One region of the Thermoanaerobacterium sp. CMT5567-10 genome, then DNA from elsewhere that is predicted to be linked to it. Evidence: riboswitches for the same ligand, from Rfam matches in the RefSeq annotation. Region 1 holds a riboswitch; each other region holds the start of a gene.
What was found. Region 1 has a riboswitch for S-adenosylmethionine ahead of Q2T46_RS08310 (homoserine dehydrogenase). Riboswitches for the same ligand answer to the same signal wherever they lie in the genome.
Positions count from the first base shown of each region.

Region 2: it holds a riboswitch for S-adenosylmethionine, as region 1 does, so the genes downstream of both, Q2T46_RS12170 (methionine ABC transporter ATP-binding protein) here and Q2T46_RS08310 (homoserine dehydrogenase) in region 1, are expected to answer to the same signal.
Region 3: it holds a riboswitch for S-adenosylmethionine, as region 1 does, so the genes downstream of both, metA (homoserine O-succinyltransferase) here and Q2T46_RS08310 (homoserine dehydrogenase) in region 1, are expected to answer to the same signal.
Region 4: it holds a riboswitch for S-adenosylmethionine, as region 1 does, so the genes downstream of both, metK (methionine adenosyltransferase) here and Q2T46_RS08310 (homoserine dehydrogenase) in region 1, are expected to answer to the same signal.

Region 1 covers NZ_CP130558.2:1,603,126-1,608,637, reverse strand. Annotated here, with positions in the region: gene dnaX (DNA polymerase III subunit gamma/tau) at 1-1,138, shown strand, start outside; gene Q2T46_RS08320 (YbaB/EbfC family nucleoid-associated protein) at 1,211-1,546, shown strand; gene recR (recombination mediator RecR) at 1,560-2,159, shown strand; SAM riboswitch class I at 2,414-2,516, shown strand; gene Q2T46_RS08310 (homoserine dehydrogenase) at 2,580-3,872, shown strand; fluoride riboswitch at 3,943-4,003, shown strand; gene crcB (fluoride efflux transporter CrcB) at 4,061-4,462, shown strand; gene crcB (fluoride efflux transporter CrcB) at 4,462-4,833, shown strand; gene Q2T46_RS08295 (HD-GYP domain-containing protein) at 4,877-5,512, shown strand, end outside.
Region 2 covers NZ_CP130558.2:2,397,820-2,403,331, forward strand. Annotated here, with positions in the region: gene spoVB (stage V sporulation protein B) at 1-989, shown strand, start outside; gene Q2T46_RS12160 (MetQ/NlpA family ABC transporter substrate-binding protein) at 1,050-1,886, opposite strand; gene Q2T46_RS12165 (methionine ABC transporter permease) at 1,900-2,580, opposite strand; gene Q2T46_RS12170 (methionine ABC transporter ATP-binding protein) at 2,567-3,589, opposite strand; SAM riboswitch class I at 3,670-3,772, opposite strand; gene Q2T46_RS12175 (BglG family transcription antiterminator) at 3,988-5,512, shown strand, end outside.
Region 3 covers NZ_CP130558.2:865,794-871,305, reverse strand. Annotated here, with positions in the region: gene Q2T46_RS04540 (acyltransferase family protein) at 1-792, shown strand, start outside; gene Q2T46_RS04535 (APC family permease) at 831-2,186, opposite strand; partial or broken gene metA (homoserine O-succinyltransferase) at 2,338-3,254, opposite strand; SAM riboswitch class I at 3,318-3,426, opposite strand; gene Q2T46_RS04525 (hypothetical protein) at 3,520-3,963, opposite strand; gene Q2T46_RS04520 (YtrH family sporulation protein) at 3,960-4,286, opposite strand; gene Q2T46_RS04515 (geranylgeranyl reductase family protein) at 4,391-5,512, shown strand, end outside.
Region 4 covers NZ_CP130558.2:2,296,460-2,301,971, reverse strand. Annotated here, with positions in the region: gene Q2T46_RS11630 (ATP-dependent RecD-like DNA helicase) at 1-664, opposite strand, end outside; gene Q2T46_RS11625 (hypothetical protein) at 732-1,301, opposite strand; gene Q2T46_RS11620 (HD-GYP domain-containing protein) at 1,546-2,151, shown strand; gene metK (methionine adenosyltransferase) at 2,264-3,451, opposite strand; SAM riboswitch class I at 3,524-3,626, opposite strand; gene Q2T46_RS11610 (IS1634 family transposase) at 3,880-5,512, shown strand, end outside.

The DNA.
Region 1 (5,512 bases):
TACAGAGCCAAACAAAATACCTGCAACTATTTTGTCAAGGTGTCAGAGATTTGATTTTAAAAGGATACCATCAAGAGTCATTTCACAAAATATAGAGAAGATTGCAAAAGACAGCAACATAAGCATAGAAAATAGAGCTATTGCGATGATTGCCCGTCATGGAAATGGCTCTATGAGAGATGCCATAAGCATACTTGAACAGTGTGTGTCATACAATGATGTTTTAACGTATGATGATGTATGTGACATTCTTGGTACTGTAAATGATGATACATTATACACTCTTGTAAAAAGCATAAATGATAGAAATGCAAAGGAAGTCATAAATCAGATAGATAAATTGATGCTTTATGGCATAGATGTAAGCAATTTGATCAAAGCGATGCTTTCATTTTTGAGGGACGTTGTTATTTACAAAACATGCGGTACAGAGTCCGAAGAAATATTAGAAACAGAGATAAACGATAAAATATTGAAGGCGTCGGAATTTGATATGTCGTTTTTGTCTAATGCCATAGAAAAATTGATAGATTTACAAGGGAAAATTAGATACGCGCAATCACCAAGAATATTATTTGAAATAACAGTATTGAAGCTTATAAATCCTGAAATATCACCTGATATAGACAGCATTTTAGATAGGATTAAGAAACTGGAAAGTAGATTGAATAACGTTAAAGTAGCATTTAATGGAGAAAATGATGATGGTATTATATCGAAAAAAGATGTAGTAAAATCCGAAAAGGGTGTTGAAGATGATAAAGTTGCTGCAGATGAAATAAAAAAAGAGCACATAGAAATTACTGAGAGTGCAGATAAAAGCGATAAAATCGATGTAAATGAAGTCTTTAATAAAGTATTGAATATAATAAAAAAAGATAGACCTATGATTTTTTCTTTTTTGAGTTTAGGCAAACCGTATTTGAAAGACGGTAATTTTATGATAGAATATCCAAAGGAGCATGAATTCTACAAAGATGAACTGAATAAAGTTGAAAATAAAGATTATATTAAAGATGTTATTAAGAAATTCACTGGAAAAGATTATATAGTGAACGTAGTAGTCAAAAAAAATGAAGATGACGAGTTGATTGAAGCGGTAAAAAAATATTTTGGCGATGTAGAAATTATAGATTAATTTATCACTACCCAGCCAAAATCAGCATATAAATAGGAAGAGAACACTAAATATTAATAGGAGGTATTGTGAATGGCAAAAGGAGGATTTCCTGGCGGTTTTAACATGAACAACATGATAAAACAGGCGCAACAGATGCAAGAGCAAATGAAGAAAGTGCAGGAAGAGCTTGAAAACAAGACGGTTGAAGAGTCTGCAGGCGGTGGAGCTGTAAAGGTAGTAGCCAATGGAAGAAAAGAATTGATCAGTATAAAGATTGATCCTGCCGTTGTTGATAAGGACGATGTGGAGATGCTAGAAGACCTAGTCTTAGCAGCAGTAAATCAGGCTTTAAGAAGTGCTGAACACATGATTGCAGAGGAAATGGGAAAAATTACAGGAGGCTTTAATATACCAGGCTTATTTTGAGGTGAATTAATTGATGAATGTTTATTCGAGGTCATTGTCAAGGCTTATTGATGAATTATCAAGACTTCCAGGTATTGGACGAAAAACAGCACAAAGACTTGCATTTTACATCTTGGATATGCCAAAAGATGACGTTATTAATTTATCTAATGCTATATTGGAGGCAAAAAACAATTTAAAATACTGCAACAAGTGTTATAATTTCACTGATAGCGATTTATGCAATATCTGTAGCGATGAAACCAGAGATTCATCTACTATTTGTGTGGTATCTGATCCGAAAGATGTAGTAGCTATGGAGAAAACAAGGGAGTATCGTGGTTTATACCATGTGCTGCATGGTGTAATTTCACCCATGGACGGTATAGGACCAGAAGATATAAAGATAAAAGAATTGCTAGAAAGGATTAATAATAACGACATAAAAGAGATTATTTTAGCGACAAATCCCGATATAGAAGGCGAAGCGACTGCTATGTACATTGCAAAACTTATAAAACCTTTTGGCATAAAAGTGACGAGGATAGCACATGGTGTACCTGTTGGTGGTGACCTCGAATATACTGATTCTGTTACTTTATCGAGGGCATTGGAAGGTAGAAGGGAAATGTAAATTTACAAAAATTAAATTCATATCAAAGTACCATAAAAATCATGGTAATAAGGAAAGAAAAGTTTCTTTCAAGCCATGATTTTTTTGTTCAGAATCAAGGAAATAATAATTAAGGAATATTGCTGAACACTTTTTTAATCAACTTTCAAGGAGAATTTTAAAATACAAGATACCAGAATTAAAAGAATGCTTGACTATAATAGTGTAAAGTGATAATATATTCATTAATAAATTTAAAAGAGAATATTGGAATCCTCTTATCAAGAGTGGTGGAGGGACTGGCCCGATGAAACCCGGCAACCGGCATTTATTTACGCTTGGTGCCAAATCCTGCAGGAAATACCTGAGAGATGAGAGGAGCGGCGTATTTTGGCCCTCTTCTCATTGAAGAGGGCCAAAAATTTTTAGGAGGTATGCCACATGGAATTTAAGATTGGATTGCTGGGATTTGGAACAGTAGGAAGCGGAGTCTATAAAATAGTCACATCAAGAAAACAGCATATAAAACAAAAAACGGGGTTTTATCCTGAAATAAAAAAAATACTAGTGAAGCATCCTGATAAACCGAGAAATATTAATGGTATAGATGAAATACTAACAATTGATGCTAACGAAATCTTGTGTGATAGCGAAATAAGTGCAATAATTGAAGTAATGGGAGGAGTTGATCCTGCTTACGATTACGTGAAAAAGGCGTTAATTTCTAAGAAGCATGTTATTACTGCAAACAAAGAGTTGATGGCAAAATATGGAGGCGAGCTTAGAAAAATGGCAGATGAAAATGGTGTATTTTTGAAATTTGAGGCAAGTGTTGCTGGAGCAATACCTGTTATACATCAGATTGAGAGACTCAAAATAACCGATGAAATAAATTTTGTGGGAGGAATAATAAACGGTACGACAAACTACATATTGACACAGATAATAGAAAAGGGAATGAAATATGATGAAGCACTTGCAGCTGCTCAAAAGCGAGGGTATGCGGAAAGCAATCCGGATTACGATATAAAAGGATTCGATGCTCTGTATAAGCTTGTGATTCTCATAAAAAAAGCATTTGATGTTGATGTTTCTGTTAATTCAATAATGAGATATGGTATAAATGAAATAAAATATGATGATATATATTATGCCGGAAAATGGGGATATAAAATTAAACCATTTGCATGGGCTAAATACGAGAAAGGCAATGTCTATGGGAGTGTAGAGCCTATACTAATAGAAGCTAACAATATTTTAGCAAGTGTTGGCGATGTAAACAATGCTGTTATACTGAGAGGAGATGGTTTCAAAGAGCTTATTTTTATTGGAAAAGGTGCAGGACAAATGCCTACAGGGGATTCAGTTGTTGCAGATTTAATAGATATACTATTGAATTACGGCATAAAAACAAATCGTACGGCAAAACATATTTCAGTTTTTAACGGTAGTTTTACAGATGTATTTTATATAAGACTTAAACTCTTTTACAAGTTTAATATAAAAAATATTTTAAAATTTTTTACTGATAATGGTGCTTCGTTTAAAGAGTCTGTTTATGATGGCAATACTTTTGCGGCAGTTTTCAAGCTTTTTGATAATGATATAAACAGGTTTATAGAAAGTTTAGAAAATAAAAAAATGAGTACGATAGAGAGTCTCTTCAAGGTGTTGTATAACGGCAATGAAGAGGATATTAGACATGTTAACACAATAGAAAGTGAAGTTATATAAAAAATTAGGCAAAATAGAATGTATATCATTATGAAATATTTACTTTAAAAACAAATCTGTGATATAATTGTTGTTGTAAGGTGATGGAGCTCACCTTTAAATGCATCGAAGCTGATGGCTCCTATTGGGTATACTAACTCAATAGGAGCTTATTTGTTACTATCTTATGAAAATGGAGGGCAATCTTCATGGAATACATCTATATAGGAATTGGCGGTTTTTTCGGTGCAATTTTGAGATATTTGATTTCGAGCTATTATCAAAGTATATTGCATACAGTATTTCCAATTGAGACATTCTTTATAAATATTTTTGGCTCATTTTTATTAAGTTATATATCAAATTTAACGCTTGAAGAATTTAAGGTTAATTTTAATATTAGATTGGCAATTACGACTGGGTTCATCGGTGCCTTTACTACATTTTCAACATTCACTAAAGAAACAATGGATCTATTGAGGAATGGAAGAATTGCAGTAGCTTTGATATATGTATTGCTATCGATATTTATTGGATTTATCATGTCATTTATAGGGTTTGAATTGGGAGATAAAACAGCAAAAATATTAAAAGGACGTGAAGAAAATTGATGTCAAATATTTTTTTAGTAGGTTTAGGAGGAGTTTTCGGTGCAATTTCAAGGTATGAGATATCTAGGCATATTAAGGAAAACAGAGAGTTTGTGGTGCCTATTGAAACATTTGTGGTCAATGTATTAGGTGCATTTCTCTTGAATGTTTTGTCAAACCCTAAGATTGTACATTTTTTTGATAATGATGTTAAGTTGTTTATTATGACAGGATTTATTGGAGCGTTTACCACTTATTCTACCTTTTCACATGAAACGATACACCTTCTTCGCCAAAAGCACTATGCACACGCTTTTTTATACTCTGCGTCCACCGTCATTGTTGGTCTTATCGGAGCTTATTTAGGATATTATATTGGAAATCTATTTTAAATATTGTAGTATAATATTGATGATACGAGAAGGGATGGTTCTTTTGTTATTAGATTATTTTAAATTACTGTCAGCGTTATCGCTATCACTGGACATCCTTGAGAGAAGAAATTTTGGGCATGCTCGCAAAGTTGCATATGTTGCCATAAGATTGGCAAGAAATTTAAATATAAAAAGAGATGAAGAGTATAAAATATTTTATTCTGCTTTTCTCCATGACATAGGCAAAAGTGACGTATATGAAGATTTTTATTCAAACAACACATGGGTGCATTCATTGAGAGGAAGCGATATGGTAAAAGACATGCCTAGAGGACATGAATTTTCTGATATTATAAAGTATCATCACGAAAACTGGGATGGAAGCGGATACTTTCATATTAATGGAAATTCTATACCATTTGAAGCTCAGATAATATATTTGGCAGATCAATTTGATGTGAAATACAATACAGTGTCTATAACAATGAATGAATACAGGACAAGAAAACATATAGAAAAATGGTTAAATGATAAATCAGGGAAATCATTCAACCCAATAATTGTAAACGCATTAAAAGATCTAATGAAACAGGAAAAGTTCTGGCTCGATTATGAACATTATGACACGTTTGATGTTTTAAGACCTTATATATCCAATGAAACAATGATAGTTGACATAGATGATCTAAGCAAAATT
Region 2 (5,512 bases), 790 kb from region 1:
TTGCTGCTGGTGAGGTAACAAGTTTTCTTATGTATATATTCTATTATAGACGTGAATTGAGCTATATAAAAGAAGAAATGCCAGATGAAGGTAAGATATGGGACAAATTAGACATCGCCAAAACGATAATAAAGACATCCTTTCCTATTACAATTTCTAGAATGATAGTAAATATACTTGACCTTTTTGAATCTCTTATCATACCATCCAGATTGATAAAGTCTGGTTTGACGCACAAAGAAGCAATATCAGAGTTTGGTAAACTTTCAGGAATGGCTTATCCACTTGCATATATGCCTGCAGTAATAACCATGAGTTTATCTGTTACTGTATTGCCTGCTGTCTCTGAAGCTGCATCTTTAAAAAAGTGGGACACAGTGAGATTGCGCATAAATCAAGCAATAGGGTACACTACAATGATAGCAATACCGGCTATTATATTGTTTCTTACGTTACCTGAAGAGATAGCTTCTTTGCTTTATCCAAATAGTCCTGGTGTAGGAGCACTAGTAAAAGTAATTGCTGCAGGAAGCATCTTTGCATATCTGGAATCTATTGTTACTAGCATATTAAATGGACTTGGAATGCAAAATGTAGTCCTGAAAAATTCTGTTATCTGGACCGTTATTTCAGTAATAGCTATGTATGTCCTAATTCCGATACCTAGTTTAAGACTATTTGGATATATATACGGTTTTATATTTGCGGATATTCTTGTGTTCATATTAAATTTTAGAGTATTAGCTAAGGTAACAGGCCTTACAGTTGACTATAACAATTGGTTTTTTAAACCACTTATATCTGCGCTTATAATGAGCATAGCTGATACAATTATGTATTTTAACTTGATAATGGTAATATCTAATAAATGGATCGTAATGTTTATTACTGTATCATCTGGATTAGCCTTGTATCTTTTGGTAAGTTATATTATAAGACTGCCATATTTGAATGATTTAAACAAGTTAATATTTTCAAGGAGTAAATGAAAGATTTAATTTATAGCAAAAAATAAACCCGTGAGACACGGGCTTTTATTTACTAAGATTTCAAAATGCTGGTACTATAGCACCTTTGTACTTGTCTTCTATGAATTTTTTGACTTCCTCGGAATTTAAAGCTTTTGCTAATTTTTGTATAGCAGCGTCATTCTGATTGTCAGGTCTTACAACCAATACATTAGCATACGGTGAATCTTTGTCTTCCATGAAAATTGCATCTTTTAATGGATTTAAATTTGCCTCTAATGCAAAGTTTGTATTTATTATTGCTAAATCTACGTCTTGAAGTGTCCTTGGCAGTTGAGGTGCTTCAAGCTCTACAATTTTTAAATGTTTAGGATTATCGACAATATCTCTGGGAGTTTGTGTTAGTCCATTTGAATCCTTCAATTTTATTAAACCCTCTTTTTGTAACAGCAACAATGCTCTTCCTTCATTTGTAGCATCATTTGGGATTGCCACTGTTGCGCCGTCTTTTATTTCATCTTTCGATTTTATCTTTTTTGAATAAGCTCCCATTGGTTCTACGTGTACTTTGACTAAAGGAACTAACTTTACATTTTTTTTCTTCTCGAAATCCTCTAAATACGGGACGTGTTGGAAGAAATTGGCGTCGATTTGTTTATCGGCCAATGCCGTATTAGGAGTTACATAGTCAGTAAATTCTTTTATTTCGAGATCTACTCCTTCTTTTGCTAAAATTGGCTTTACTACATTAAGTATTTCTGCGTGAGGATTTGGGGTTGCCCCTACAACTATTTTTGTCATTTTGTCTGAATTATTACCTGCATTTGAGCTGGTCTCATTATTATTTGATTTAGTGCAGCCTACAATGGCGAATGATAATGTCAATATTAATGTAATCAATAATATTATTTTTTTCATCTATACCATCCTTTCATCTTTTATCAACCTTTTTTGCCAGGTAGTTTCCTAATCTTTGTACGATTTCTACAAAGACGATTAAAACGATTATTGTTGCAATAAGTACATCTGTTTCATATCTTTGATATCCATACCTTATAGCTAGATCTCCAAGTCCACCTCCTCCGATAGCACCTGCCATAGCAGAATATCCCAAAATATTTATGATTGTAAGAGTTACACCCAATATCAGTGATGGTAGTGACTCTGGTATCATGACTTTAAATATTATCTGAGGTATTGTTGCACCAACAGATATTGATGCTTCTATGACACCCCAATCAACTTCTTTTAGAGATGACTCAATTACTCTTGCTACAAAAGGGGCAGCCGCAACTGACAGAGGTACTATTGCTGCTGTTGGTCCAATTGTAGTACCTACTATAAGCCTTGAAAGTGGGAAAATCGCAATTATAAGAATTATAAATGGTACTGATCTCATAATGTTAATGATGGTACCCAATATGTGGTTTAGTTTGATGTTTTCAGATAAATGGCCTTTATCTGTTATTACAAGTATTATTCCTAGCGGTAGACCTATTATTACAGAAAAAAGGGTAGAGAAAAATACCATATACAGTGATTCCCACAAAGGCTGCTCCATAAGCTGCCATAAGTTTATTAAGTATTGTATTGTGTTACTAAATGATACCATTTTTAAGCACCTCTATTCTAAGGCTGTTTTTTTCTAAAAATTTTATTGCATCTTTTATAGAACTTGGATCTCCATTAATCTTTATAAGGAGATTTCCTATTTGAGAGTTCTGGACTCTTTCTATATTTCCAGAAATTATATTTACATCAACATTAAACTTTTTTATCATATGTGATATTACAGGCTCGTTGCTACTGCTACCAAAGAATGACAGACGCAATATTTCTTCATTTGGATTCTTGTCGTCTATGAGGATGTCAGGAGGAAGCTCTGCTATCATATCTTTTAAAAATCTTTTCGACGTTTCTGTAGAAGGATTGGAAAAAATGTCTATTACATTTCCTTCTTCGATGATAACGCCATTTTCTAAAACAGCGACTCTATCACATAAGTTTCTTATGACTGACATTTCATGTGTTATGACGACTATTGTTATACCGTATTGTTTGTTTATGTTTCTAAGTAAGTTTAATATTGATTCTGTCGTAGTCGGGTCCAATGCAGATGTCGCTTCATCTGATAAGATTATATCGGGGTTGTTGGCAAGCGCCCTTGCTATGCCGACTCTTTGTTTTTGACCACCAGATAGTTGTGAAGGATATGCGTATTTCTTGTCTTTAAGATCCACAACTTCAAGCAGTTCATTTACACGCTTTTTTATAACAGAATCTTTAGCTTTTGAGATTCTTAAAGGAAAAGCTATGTTTTCATACACTGTAGAGTTCATTAAAAGATTGAAATGCTGAAATATCATGCCAATCTTTTTTCTCATTTCACGAAGTTCTTTTGGGCTTAACTTTGTCATTTCAGTACCATTTATGGAAATGCTTCCGGTTGTAGGCTTTTCAAGCATGTTTATGCACCTAATCAACGATGATTTGCCTGCACCGCTTAAGCCCATTATGCCGTATATTTCTCCATCATTTATTGTTAAATTGATGTCTTTGAGTGCAACTACATCTTTTCCATTTGTGTTGTAGACTTTACTTAGATTTTTAATTGATATCAAAATATTTCACCCTCTTTATGAAAAGTTGGAACGTCAAAAATGCAATAAAAAAAACCTCCCAATGAAAGAGGTTAGTTCCTCTCTCATCTCTCAGCATTAAAGCCGCAGGAATTGGCACCATTGCACTTTCGTGCCGGTTGCCGGGTTTCATCGGGCCAGTCCCTCCACCTCTCTGGATAAGAGAATAATTTCATTTTAAATTGTTAAAATGATTATATAGGATTAAAAATGAAAAGTCAAGCAAAATTTTCATGTCCGGAGATATTAAATTTATGTCATTCTAATATTGACACAGTGCTTACAAGTTTATGTTGAATTATGAGAATAATTGCTTATAATATAAATGTAAGATAAGTTAACTTATTAATAATTTGTCATAGACGAAAGGACAAAATCTTATGAAAGAACTAAGTGGGCGCCAACTAGAGATTTTAAAAAAAGTTATGTCAAAAGAGATGTACAGCTTAGACGATATCGTCGCTAATTATAAATTAAGCAAAAGAACAATTTATAGAGAGATAAATGCCATAAATGAATACATCAAAGATTATAACTTAAAGTTAAAAAACAATGAAGGTGTTTTGACAGTAGATGGTAGCGACAGCGATATAGAGAAATTTAATTTTGATGTTATAGGTTATCGTCCTAGTGTAGATGCTGAGAAAAGGCGAAAATTAATTCTATCAGAGCTACTACAAATGAAAGAGCCTGTTAAGCTGGAGTATTTTGCAAGAGAGTACAATGTCACAACTGCTACAATTAGCTATGACATAAAAGAAATAGATAAATGGCTAAGTAGGCAAAATGTCACAATTGTGACTAAGCCAGGTGTGGGCATATATGTAAAAGGCGATGAAAGAAATATAAGGAAGGCTATAATAAATTTTCTCTATGACAATGTTGAGACGAAGGACTTAATGGAATTTTTAAATAGAGGGTACAATAATATAAACAGATTAAGTGAGGACATCAATGACAGGCTATTGCGACTTATCGATTATGACACAGTTTTGAAGATAGAGAAAGCTATACAAAGATTAGAGAAATCACTGGACTACGAGCTGGCTGAAAGCTCTTATATGGGGCTTACAGTTCACTTGGCATTGGCGTTAAAGAGAATAAAAGAAGGCGAAAAGATCAAAATAGGTAATGAAAGCCTTTTTGAACTTAAAAAATCAGATGAGTACAGATTTGCAGAAATGCTTGCAAAATATTTGGAAGAAGAATTTGATGTCTTTATTCCTGAAGATGAAATCGGTTATATAACAATTCATCTTCAAGGTGCCAGATATAGAGCAAACACTGAAGATGTAAATGACGAATTTGTAAATGAAGTTTTATACGAGATGATAGATGTTGCTGAAAGAGTATTTGGCACAAGTTTTAGAGATGATTCAATGCTTTTAAGTGGTTTAAAGACTCATTTAAGACCTACGATTTTTAGACTAAGGATGGGCCTTGCAATAAGGAATCCCCTTATAAGCGATATAAAAGATAGGTATAGTGCACTGTTTGAAAGGTGCATATCAATTGCAAATGTATTGAAGAATAAGCTTGATGTTGATGTTCCAGATGATGAGATTGGCTATATTGCGATGCATTTTGGAGCAGCTATAGCAAGGAAAAATGACAAAACGAAAAGGCATAATATTCTAGTGGTATGTGCAAGTGGAATAGGAACATCCAGAATGCTTCTATCAAAGCTTCAGATGTTTCCGCAGTTAAACATTGTAGATACTGTTTCAAGCCTTAGAGTAAAAGATTTTAAAGATAGAGATGATATTGACTTAATTGTATCTACTATACCTCTTGACATAAAGGACAAAAAAACGGTAATTGTCAATCCATTACTTTTAGACGATGACGTCAAAAAGTTAAAAGAGGCATTAAATACAGACTTCATAATGGATTTTTCCAGCAGAA
Region 3 (5,512 bases), 740 kb from region 1:
CAATTTAAAACATCCGTGTTAGTTATAGTATCTACAGTTTTAGTGTCTATATTTATAGCAGGAATGAGCGGGATAATGCCTGCTAATGCGTCAGTATCTTTAAACTCCAGTGGAGGTGGAAATGGCAAAAATGTTTCACCATCTTATGTAGAAAATAGCGATGTTACAAGTGATGGTATTGTACAAGAAGACAGTTCTAATATACCAGATAATAGGAGGGATATAAAATATTATCCATATAAAGGTGGAAAGGCGGACTCAAGTGTAGAGTCAAATGATAGTGGTCAAACTGATGTTAAGATTCAGGACGGGAAAGGGATAACGATTATTGGTGATTCTATATTGATCGATACGAAGCCTTATTTGGAAGAAATGCTGCCCGGAATTACAATAGATGGTAAAGTGGGACGCCAGATGTATCAGGCGAAAGATGTCGTAAAATCTCTTAAGGCAAAGGGAAAAATCAGCGATACTCTGATAGTTGAGTTAGGTACAAATGGACCTTTTACAGAAGATCAACTGCTGTCCCTTTTAAAAGCTGCAGAACCTGTAAAACATATAATATTAGTGAATGTGCGTGTTCCTCGACCATGGGAAAGCGTGGTAAATAAAACATTAAATAAAGTATCTTCTGAATATCCGCATACAACATTGATTGATTGGTATAAAGCAAGTTATGGCCATGATTCATTCTTTTCACCAGATGCAGTACATCTGGAGCCTTCTGGAGCAAAATACTTTGCTTCACTTATAGCAAAGACGATAAAAGACAACAATACAGATAGCAATTAAATAATGAATAAATAAAGGCTGCACTTTTTGCAGCCTTTTTAGCTTTTTAAGACTTTTCGTACTTCATCCAATTTTACTGAATTTTTGTATTTCATATAAATATAGAATGGTATTCCGCACATAAGCATTATGAATCCGTACATGACTGTCTCGGCTCCAGATCCGTATATTGTCCATATTGCGTAAATGAAGCCTAAAAGCGGCACAAATGAATTTTTGATGAAGCTTAGTACATTTACCTTCTTATCTCTTTTTATGAGAAGCATGATTTCAGATGCTGCCGTAAAAGCGTAAACAGGCAAGAAAGAAAGCGTAGCCAGCAATATTATGAACGTAAAGGCTGAGACTAAAGACTTTGTATAGTTCATCAACAACAGCAGATTAACCAGTACAGAACCTATAATCAACGAAACATGAGGTGTTTTGTATTTTGGATGTACTTTAGCAAAGATTTCAGGAAACAATCCATCTTTTCCTGCCGCATACGCAACACGGGCTGTTGATAAAAGCCATCCAACCGTCGTGCCAAGAACGCTTATTACAGAGCCAACAATAATTACAGTTGCTATGTTTTTACCTAAAAACTGTTTAAGTATGTCAGCAATTGGAGAAGCACTTTTTGCAAGTTCGTTTTGAGGCATTGCACCCATCGCAGAGAGATTTATAGCTAGATACATTACTACTGCGATTAATATGCCAAAAATCGTGCTTAACTTCACATTTCTTTCAGGGTTTTTGATTTCTTCAGCAGTTATCGACGCAGTTTCAAGTCCTACAAATGCCCATAATGTGGAAGTAGCTGCTGCAGACAGTGTATTTATGCCCTTTCCTGCTGGAAACAAAGGTAAAACATTGCTTGTTTTGAAATGCACTGCAGACACAATTATGAAAAATAAAAAAAGGCATACTTCAAAGACAGTTATGGTTGTTTGTGTCGAGCCAGCTCTTTTTACACCTATTATATTTATTATTGTAAAAATCCACAAAATAGCGCTTGTGTATAAAAAAGCTGCTAGGTGGCTTTGAGATAAAATTGGAAATAGAGCACTTGAGTAGCTTGCAACTGCTATGACTACAGCGGCATTTCCGATCCAAGAACCATTCCAGTAAAGCCATGCATTTATAAAACCTATAAAGTCGCCAAAAGCTAATTTTGAGTACTCATACGGACCACCAGCCTTTGGAATCTTTGAGCCTAGGTTTGCAAATGACAATGCTAAAAGGATTGACCCTATGCCTGTAATGAGCCATGCAAGTATTGTTGCACCGGGACCGGACTTTGATGCTAATGTAGCTGGAAGCATAAATATGCCAGATCCCATCATGTTGCCTGTCACTAATGCTGTCGCAATAAATAAGCCTATGTCTTTTTTGAGCTTTTGTGTTTTCTCCATATATATGATTCCTTTCTATAAATTTTTAAAATAGCATAATTAAATTAGCACAGAGCAGTAAAAAAGTCAATGAATAATTTTGCAGGATATATATAAAAATATGCAGGAATAGAAGATTATCGACATCTCTATTCCTGCACAAATATATTGTCTATTCAATGGAGTTTATGTCATACGGCGTTTTTTGATATACGTAGTAATTTAACCAGTTTGAAAAGAGCAGGTTTGCATGGCTTCTCCACTTTACAATTGGTTCATTGTTGGGGTCATCTCCCGGGAAATAATGTTTTGGTATTTTTATCGGTATGCCTTTTTTTAAGTCTCTTTCGTATTCCGATTTCAGTGTCAATGGATCGTATTCAGAGTGGCCTGTGACAAATATTTGTCTGCCATTTTTTGCGCTTATTATATATAGCCCTGCTTCATTTGATTCAGCAAGTATTTCAAGGTCATCAACTAATTGGATATCTTCCTTTCTTACTTCTGTGTACCTGGAATGGGGAGCATAAAATTCGTCGTCAAAACCTCGCAGTAAATCGACATTTTTTTGGATACTTTATGCAGAAATACGCCGAACATTTTCTCTTTTAAAGGGTATTTAGGAATGCCATAATGGTAATAAAGACCAGCTTGAGCACCCCAGCAAATATGAAATGTAGAGTACACATTGTGTTTACTCCATTCCATTATCTCTTTAAGCTCATGCCAGTAATCAACATCCGAAAAGTCCAAGGTTTCTACCGGTGCTCCTGTTATAATAAGTCCATCAAATTTTTCGTATTTTATATCATCAAATGTTTTGTAAAAAGTTTCCAAATACTCTGGTGCAGTGTTTTTAGGTTTATGAGAGGCAGTATATAGAAATGTTAAATCTATCTGCAAGGGATTATTGCTAAGAAGTCTTAATAGCTGTGTTTCTGTGACGCTTTTTGTAGGCATTAAGTTTAAGATTGCGATTTTTAGTGGCCGTATGTCTTGATGAATCGCTCTTTCTTCGGCCATCACAAATATGTTTTCCTTTGCTAAAATATCAATTGCAGGTAGTCCGTCAGGTATTTTTATTGGCATTTTTGTACCTCCTTAAGCGTAAAATAAAAACGCCTCCTGAGAAGAGGCGTAAATACTCACATCTTCTCATCTCCCAAAGCTAAACGCTTTGCAGGAATTAGCACCATTTTCATAAAAATATGACGGTTGCCGGGTTTCACAGGGCCAGTCCCTCCACCACTCTTGATGAGTTTTGAATTTATAATATTAAATTGTTAAATTAATTATATATTCGTTAATTGTTAATGTCAATAACAAGTTAACTTGCTCTTTATTTTTCCTTCATTTATTCATTTATCTGTGCGGTTATGTATATTTCTATTGTCGTACTTACTACAATGTGTTTTACTTTTAAAGATACTTTTTTATTCTCAATAGATAGAATTCGACCATCGAATATGTTAAAAATTAAATCTGGATTAATTTTTTCGACTTGCTTTCCATAAATATCTTTCAACTTTTCATTAACATATTTTTCAACTTCTATTCTGATTTTACTGTCACTATTAGAAACATAAGGTTTTATATCAGTTACTACTCTATACGATTGATTCTTTAATGATTCATTCAATTTTTCTATTTTTTCATTTAGTGCTGCATTGTTTAATTTATATGCATCTCTTTCAAATGATATTTTTTCGATCACGATGCCATTTACCACATTTACAATTGATCCCCCTATAATTACACCTATTAAAAAGACACTTACGAATGATGTGATTTTATTCATTTGAATTCACCTATTATGCAGGTAATCAATTTAAATCCGGAATAAGAACCTAGAAAAGCACCAGAAAGAATTAATCCTTGTTTTGCTAGCTGTGTAAATTCACCGCTAAAACCAATTTCAAGACCTCTTATTGTAGTAAAAGATCCTCCAAGCCCCACCAGTATAGCCCAAAGTCTTATATCTTTCAGTATGGAATTAATTATTTTTATGGGAGACTCAAATATGAAAAGGGATGAAAGAGAGCCTAAAATAGTACCACCAACGACTACACCAAGGGATGTAAAATATGGTATGAAAAAAATTCTGAATACTTTTATTAACATAAAACCACCTCATATATTTATATGCTTATCAAATTTAAAATATCTGATGTGCAACTTTTATTTGTTAAGCATTGCAATTATAATTTAATATAGAGGTGAAAAAAATGTATGATGTAATTATCATTGGCGGCGGACCTGCAGGATCTACATTAGCTAGAAAATTATCAACTCAAGGATATAGAGCTTTATTGATAGAAAAGCATACTATACCGAGATATAAAGCGTGCGGCGGTGGAATAACGCCAAGGTGCTATAAAATGTTAGATCTTGATATAAGTGATTATGTGGAGGATACCACATATAAGATTGCTTTTAAATTTCCAAACAATAAATCAGTAGTCCTAGAGACTGAAAAACCTATCATATATCAAGTGGATAGAACTAAATTTGATAAATATTTAATAGACAAAGCGAATGAAATGGGATGTGAAATACATGATGGAGAAACGGTTTTTGATTTTTACAACAATGACAAAGAAGTTGTTGTTGTGACAGACAAAGGCGAATATGAAACAAGGATATTAGTAGGTGCGGATGGAATAAACAGTACTGTGGCACATAAAGCAAATTTATTAAACGGCAAAAAAGGTATTGCACTTGAAGCAGAAATATACGTTGATAATAGCGATGTTGAAAGATTAAAGGGAGAAGTTGTGGTAGACTTTAATGCTATAAAATACGGCTACGGCTGGGTATTTCCCAAAAAAGATAGATTGTCTATCGGCGTTGGAACTTTTTTAAGTAAAACATCAAAAATAAAGGAAAATCTTTCTAATATGATTGACGAAATTGTAGTTGGCAATGTAGAAGAATGCAAAATATACGGGCATCAACTGTCATTTCAGAATGGAAGAAATGGGACATTTAACAATGATAAAATAATGCTAATTGGAGATGCCACAAGGCTTGCCGATCCATTTACAGGTGAGGGAATATACAATGCTTTGCTTACTGCAAATATATCATTTGACGTTATAAAAAAGCATTTCAATGGAGAATGCGAACTTGACGAATATACTCTTAGGCTTAATAGAGAAGTTGTGCCTGACATAAGATGGGCATACAGATTAGCGCAATTTACTTACAATAATATGGACTTCATAGAAAAATCAGTAAGATATTTTCCAAATGTGCTATCATACTTTGTAGATATAATGATGGGGGATAATAATTATATGAATTTTAAGATAAAAGTTCCATTGTATGCACTGGGTATAATGAAATCT
Region 4 (5,512 bases), 690 kb from region 1:
CGTACTGCATTAAAACGTATTTCGTCCCTGATGAAATTCTGTAGCTTGAATGTGCATCAACACCCATTGCAAAAGCGATTTTATCGGCAGTCCTAAATCCAATTCCAAATATCTCATCAGATAGCCTGTACGGGTTTTGCTTTATAAGATTTATTGAATCATCTCCATACTGTTTGTAAATTTTTATGGCATTTGTGGTAGATATACCGTACCCCTGCAAAAACACCATCACATCTCTTAAGCCTTTTTGCTTTTCGTAAGACTCAGTTATCATCTTGACTCGTTCTTCGCCTATACCCGGTATTTCCATTAACTTCTCAGGATGTGTTTCTATTATATTAAGTGAATCGAGTCCAAATTTTGAGACAACCTTCTTTGCCATAACAGGTCCTATGCCTCTTATAAGTCCTGATGAAAGGAATCTCTCCATGCCGTACAATGTTGATGGTGCTATCATTTCATACTTTGATACTTTTACCTGTTCCCCATAATCAGGGTGTGTCATCCATTCTCCTTCAATCTTTAAAGTCTCACCGATTCCCACGTACGGCATATAGCCCACAACAGTAATAGAATCTGTTTTAGAATTAAGCTCTAATACAGCATATCCATTTTGTTCGTTTTTAAATATTATCTCCTCAACCGTACCTACTATTTCCACCATTCTTATCCCTACTTTGCCTTATTCTATTAACATTGTATATTATTTTTAATTATATTTGAAGCACATATCACATTTTTTCAATTTTAAACTTTATCTTAACGATCTCTTCGTATAAAAGTGCTATATCTGCCTTTGTTGCAGGAAGATTGTACATGGCTTTGTCGTCATAATTTAACGAATCTAAATTAGCAAAAAACGTCTTCATCATAGAAGCATCTCTCATGTGTTTCTCTATTGATGCCTTCTTTTGATAAACTTTTATATTGCTTTCACCTACGTATATTAAACTAAATGATGCACACTCTTCTATCTTCCTTATTTTTTCATAACATATATATCCGTAAGCAGTGTCCTTTGCTACCTTAGGGATCCTCACCTTTAACTGTATCAAAGTAAAGTCACGAGCTAATGGAATTGGAAATGAATTTCTTATGCCAAGGCTTTTCGCATACTTTTCTCTTATAGCACTTAAGTCTACAGCATATCTTTTTAGCGTCTTATTTAAGCAACTTTTTACACTGCACTTTATATACGATACATTACCATCCAAGTCTATAAGTTCTGTTCCATTTCCGTATTCATCTATATAATAAGGTAAAATAGCAAGGTACACATCTGGCATCTCAACATTTCTCATCTCCATTACTCCTTTGTGCGAACTTATGTTTGTATTTATTATATAAGATAATTTTTCCAAAGTCAATAAATAATTATCAAGAATTAATCATAATTTTCTGATTTTTTTTTTTTTTTTTTTTTTTTTTTTTTTTTTTTTTTTTTTTTTTTTTTTTTTTTTGAATTTTATTACAACATATACATTTATTGACTGTTATCAAAATTTATAATATAATAGAAAATGTCGAAAAAAGGAGAAAAAGAATATGAATTATGATGAAGATAAACTTATATCGCATCTTTTGATGTCACTAAAAAACTATAATTATGAGACATACAAACACAGTCTAAGAGTTGCAAAATTATCTTTTAAGATTGCTAATATAATTAGATTGGAGCCAAAGGAACAGATATCAATATATAAAGGTGCACTTCTGCATGATATAGGCAAATTGATGATACCAATTAGCATTTTAGCAAAGCCAGACAAACTTACAGATGCAGAATACGATCTTATCAAATTGCATTCCAGTTACGGTGCAAATATGCTGGAAGTGCTGCCTCCACTTATGTATTTAATACCTGCTGTTTTATACCATCACGAAAGATTGGATGGCTCGGGGTACCCTTACGGTCTTAAGTTTATCCCATTAAGTGCTCAAATAGTAGCTATTTGTGACTCTTTTGATGCTATGACAAATAAAAGACTATACGCTTATAAAAAGGTAAAAAGCTTTAAGGAAGCAATTCAAGATTTAAGAGAATGCGGTACAAAATACAATCAGATGTTAGTTTCAGCGCTGGAAAATGTATTAAAAAACAGCAAATCATCTCTTGATAAAAATAATCATAATAAGGGAATTGCCATCTAATAGATTTTTTAAAATTATGTGTTATAATATTATTAGCGTAGCGTACACATTATTAATGCGGCTATAGATATATAAAAGTGCCGCAAGCCCGGAATTTTTCCGGGCTTAAAATTTATTTATTGAAAGCAAGTTTCTTTAGTATTTCTACTCTATCAGTTCTCTCCCATGTAAGGTCAAGGTCTGTTCTCCCAAAATGTCCGTATGCAGCAACTTGCCTATAAATAGGCCTTCTTAAATCAAGATCTCTTATGATTGCAGCAGGTCTTAAATCAAATACTTTCTTTACAATATCTGATATTTCGTCATCAGGAATCTTACCAGTGCCAAAAGTATCAATATTTACTTCTAATGGTGTAGCAACACCTATCGCATACGCCAGTTGAACCTCGCACTTGTCAGCAAGGCCAGCAGCAACAATATTTTTCGCAACATACCTTGCAGCGTATGCAGCAGATCTATCAACTTTTGACGGATCTTTGCCAGAAAAAGCTCCACCGCCATGCCTAGCATATCCGCCGTAAGTATCAACTATTATCTTTCTACCTGTAAGCCCACTGTCGCCTTGTGGCCCACCGACAACAAACCTTCCTGTCGGATTTACGTATATCTTCGTATCCTCATCAATTAGCTCTGGCGGAACAATTGGCTTTATGACATATTCTTTTACATCATTTTCTATCTTGTCATGGTCAACATCAGGTGAATGCTGTGTTGATACGACTATCGAGTCTACTCTCTTCGGAACATCGTCAATGTACTCTATTGTTACCTGTGTCTTTCCATCAGGCCTTAGATAATCTAATGTACCATTTTTTCTGACCTCTGCCAGTCTACGAGCAAGTCTATGAGCGAGCGATATAGGAAGTGGCATAAGCTCAGGAGTCTCTGTACATGCATATCCAAACATCATGCCTTGGTCCCCAGCACCTTGTTCTTCTAGGTCATCATGTGAAATACCTTTTTTTACTTCCAATGCTTTGTCAACTCCAAGCGCTATATCAGGAGACTGTTCATCAATAGATGTAAGAACAGAGCATGTACTTGCATCAAAACCATATTTTGCGCGAGTGTACCCTATCTCCTCTATGACTTTTCTTGCGACTTTAGGTATGTCCACATAACACTTGGTAGAAATTTCACCCATAACTAAAACCATTCCTGTTGTTACAGCCGTCTCACATGCTATCCTTGCATATGGATCATTTTTAAGTATTTCATCAACTATTGCATCAGATATTTGGTCACAAATTTTATCTGGATGTCCTTCAGTTACAGATTCTGAAGTAAAATATTTTTTCATTTATATCCTCCTTTTTATCTCATAAAAGACCTTAAACAAAATAAAACCTCTCCAAAAGAAGAGGCACAATCACCCTCATCTTTCAGAAGTTACCTTCTGCGAGAATTAGCACCTTGTCATAAAGACAGGTTGCCGGGCTTCATAGGGCTCCTCCCTCCACCTCTCTTGATAAGAGTTTTCGTTATTTAACTTAAAATATAATAACACAGTATATTTAAGAAGTCAACTTAAAAAATTTTAGTCTGCACGTAAAAAGTGCTTGAGTACCCTAGTTTTGCAGCAAAATTTTATGTAGCGTAACCCGGAACCAGCAATTTTACTAACGATTCCGGGTAAAATTTTTTTAAATTTTTGTCATATTTTGGTTGCGGATTATTATGGATTGTGGTATAATATAGTTATATTGAATTTTATTGGGGGAGTTTAATGTGTATTTAAAGAAAAGCAAACGTAGTTCCGGAAGAATATACTTATCTATTGCAGATGGATATCGCGATAAAGAAAGAGGGCATACAAGGACTGTTACTATTAAATCCCTTGGATACCTCGATGAACTTCAAAAACAATACGATGATCCTATCGCTTTTTTTGAACAAAAGGTTAAAGAATTGAATGAACAAAAAGCCATGAAAAAGGCTCCAATTGCTCTTAATTTTTCTCCTAATGAAAGACTTTTGGTTAATACGGATAACCGTAAAAACTTTGGCTATGCTGCATTTAGTAAGATTTATCATGAGCTTGAATTGGATAAATTTTTGAAAAACAGGCAGCGTCATTCAAAAGAAGAGTATGATGCTAATGCTATTATGAAACTTCTCGTATTTTCACGCTTATTGTATCCTGCTTCAAAGAAAAAGACTTATGAGAATAGAGATATATTCTTTGAGAGGTCTGATTTTTCTTTGGATGATATCTACAGATGTTTATCTTTTTTCAATAAGCATAGTGATGCTTTGCAACTTTGGGTTCATGAGCATATTAAGTCTTTATATGAACGAAATACTAATCTAGTTTATTACGATGTTACCAATTATTATTTTGAAATTGATGAACAAGATGAATTGCGTAAAAAAGGCGTTTCTAAAGAACATAGACCAGATCCAATTGTGCAGATGGGATTATTTATGGACACCAATGGTATACCTATTACATATAAACTTTTTCCTGGTAATGCTCTAGATAAAACTACACTTATGCCTATGTTAAGGAAAATACAACATGATTATTCTTTGGGAAGAATTATTGTAGTTGCTGATAAAGGCATCATTACTGGCGATAACATTTGGTATACTTTATCTGCTGGTAATGGTTATGTATTTAGCTATTCTGTTCGTTGTGCGGATAAGGAATTTAAGAAATATGTCCTTGACGAAAATGGATATACATACAGAGGAGATAGCTTCAAGATAAAATCCAGACTTTATCCAAGAGAAATATTAGTAACCACCACTAAAGGCAAAAAAATGAAAAAGGTAGTTGATGAAAAACAGGTTATTTTCTATAGTGAAGAGTATGCCTTAAAAGCAAAATATGAACGAGCTGCTACAATAGAGAAAGCAAAAGACCTAATTAAAAATCCAGCAAAATACAATAAAGCTACATCTTACGGTGCTTCCAAATATGTAAAGAATCTCATTTTTGATGAAGAAACTGGCGAAATATTAGAAAGTGCTCATCAACACTTAGCATTTGATGAGGAAAAACTAAAAGAAGAAGAAAGATTTGATGGATACTATGCAATAGTTACTAGCGAATACAAAGAATCTGATGATAAAATTATTGAAATGTACCGTGGCCTTTGGAAAATAGAAGAATCTTTTAAAATAACTAAAAGTGATATCGAAAGCAGACCGGTGTATTTATCACTAAAAGAGCATATTGATGCTCATTTTCTGATATGCTTTATATCACTTGTAATTGTGAGGATACTTGAATATAGATTAAATGGAAAATATTCTGTTTCAGCTATACTTGAGAGTCTAGCAAAAGCATCCTGCAGTTACATACAAGAAAATTATTACCTGTTTGATTTTAATAATGATGTTCTTGAAGATATAGGTA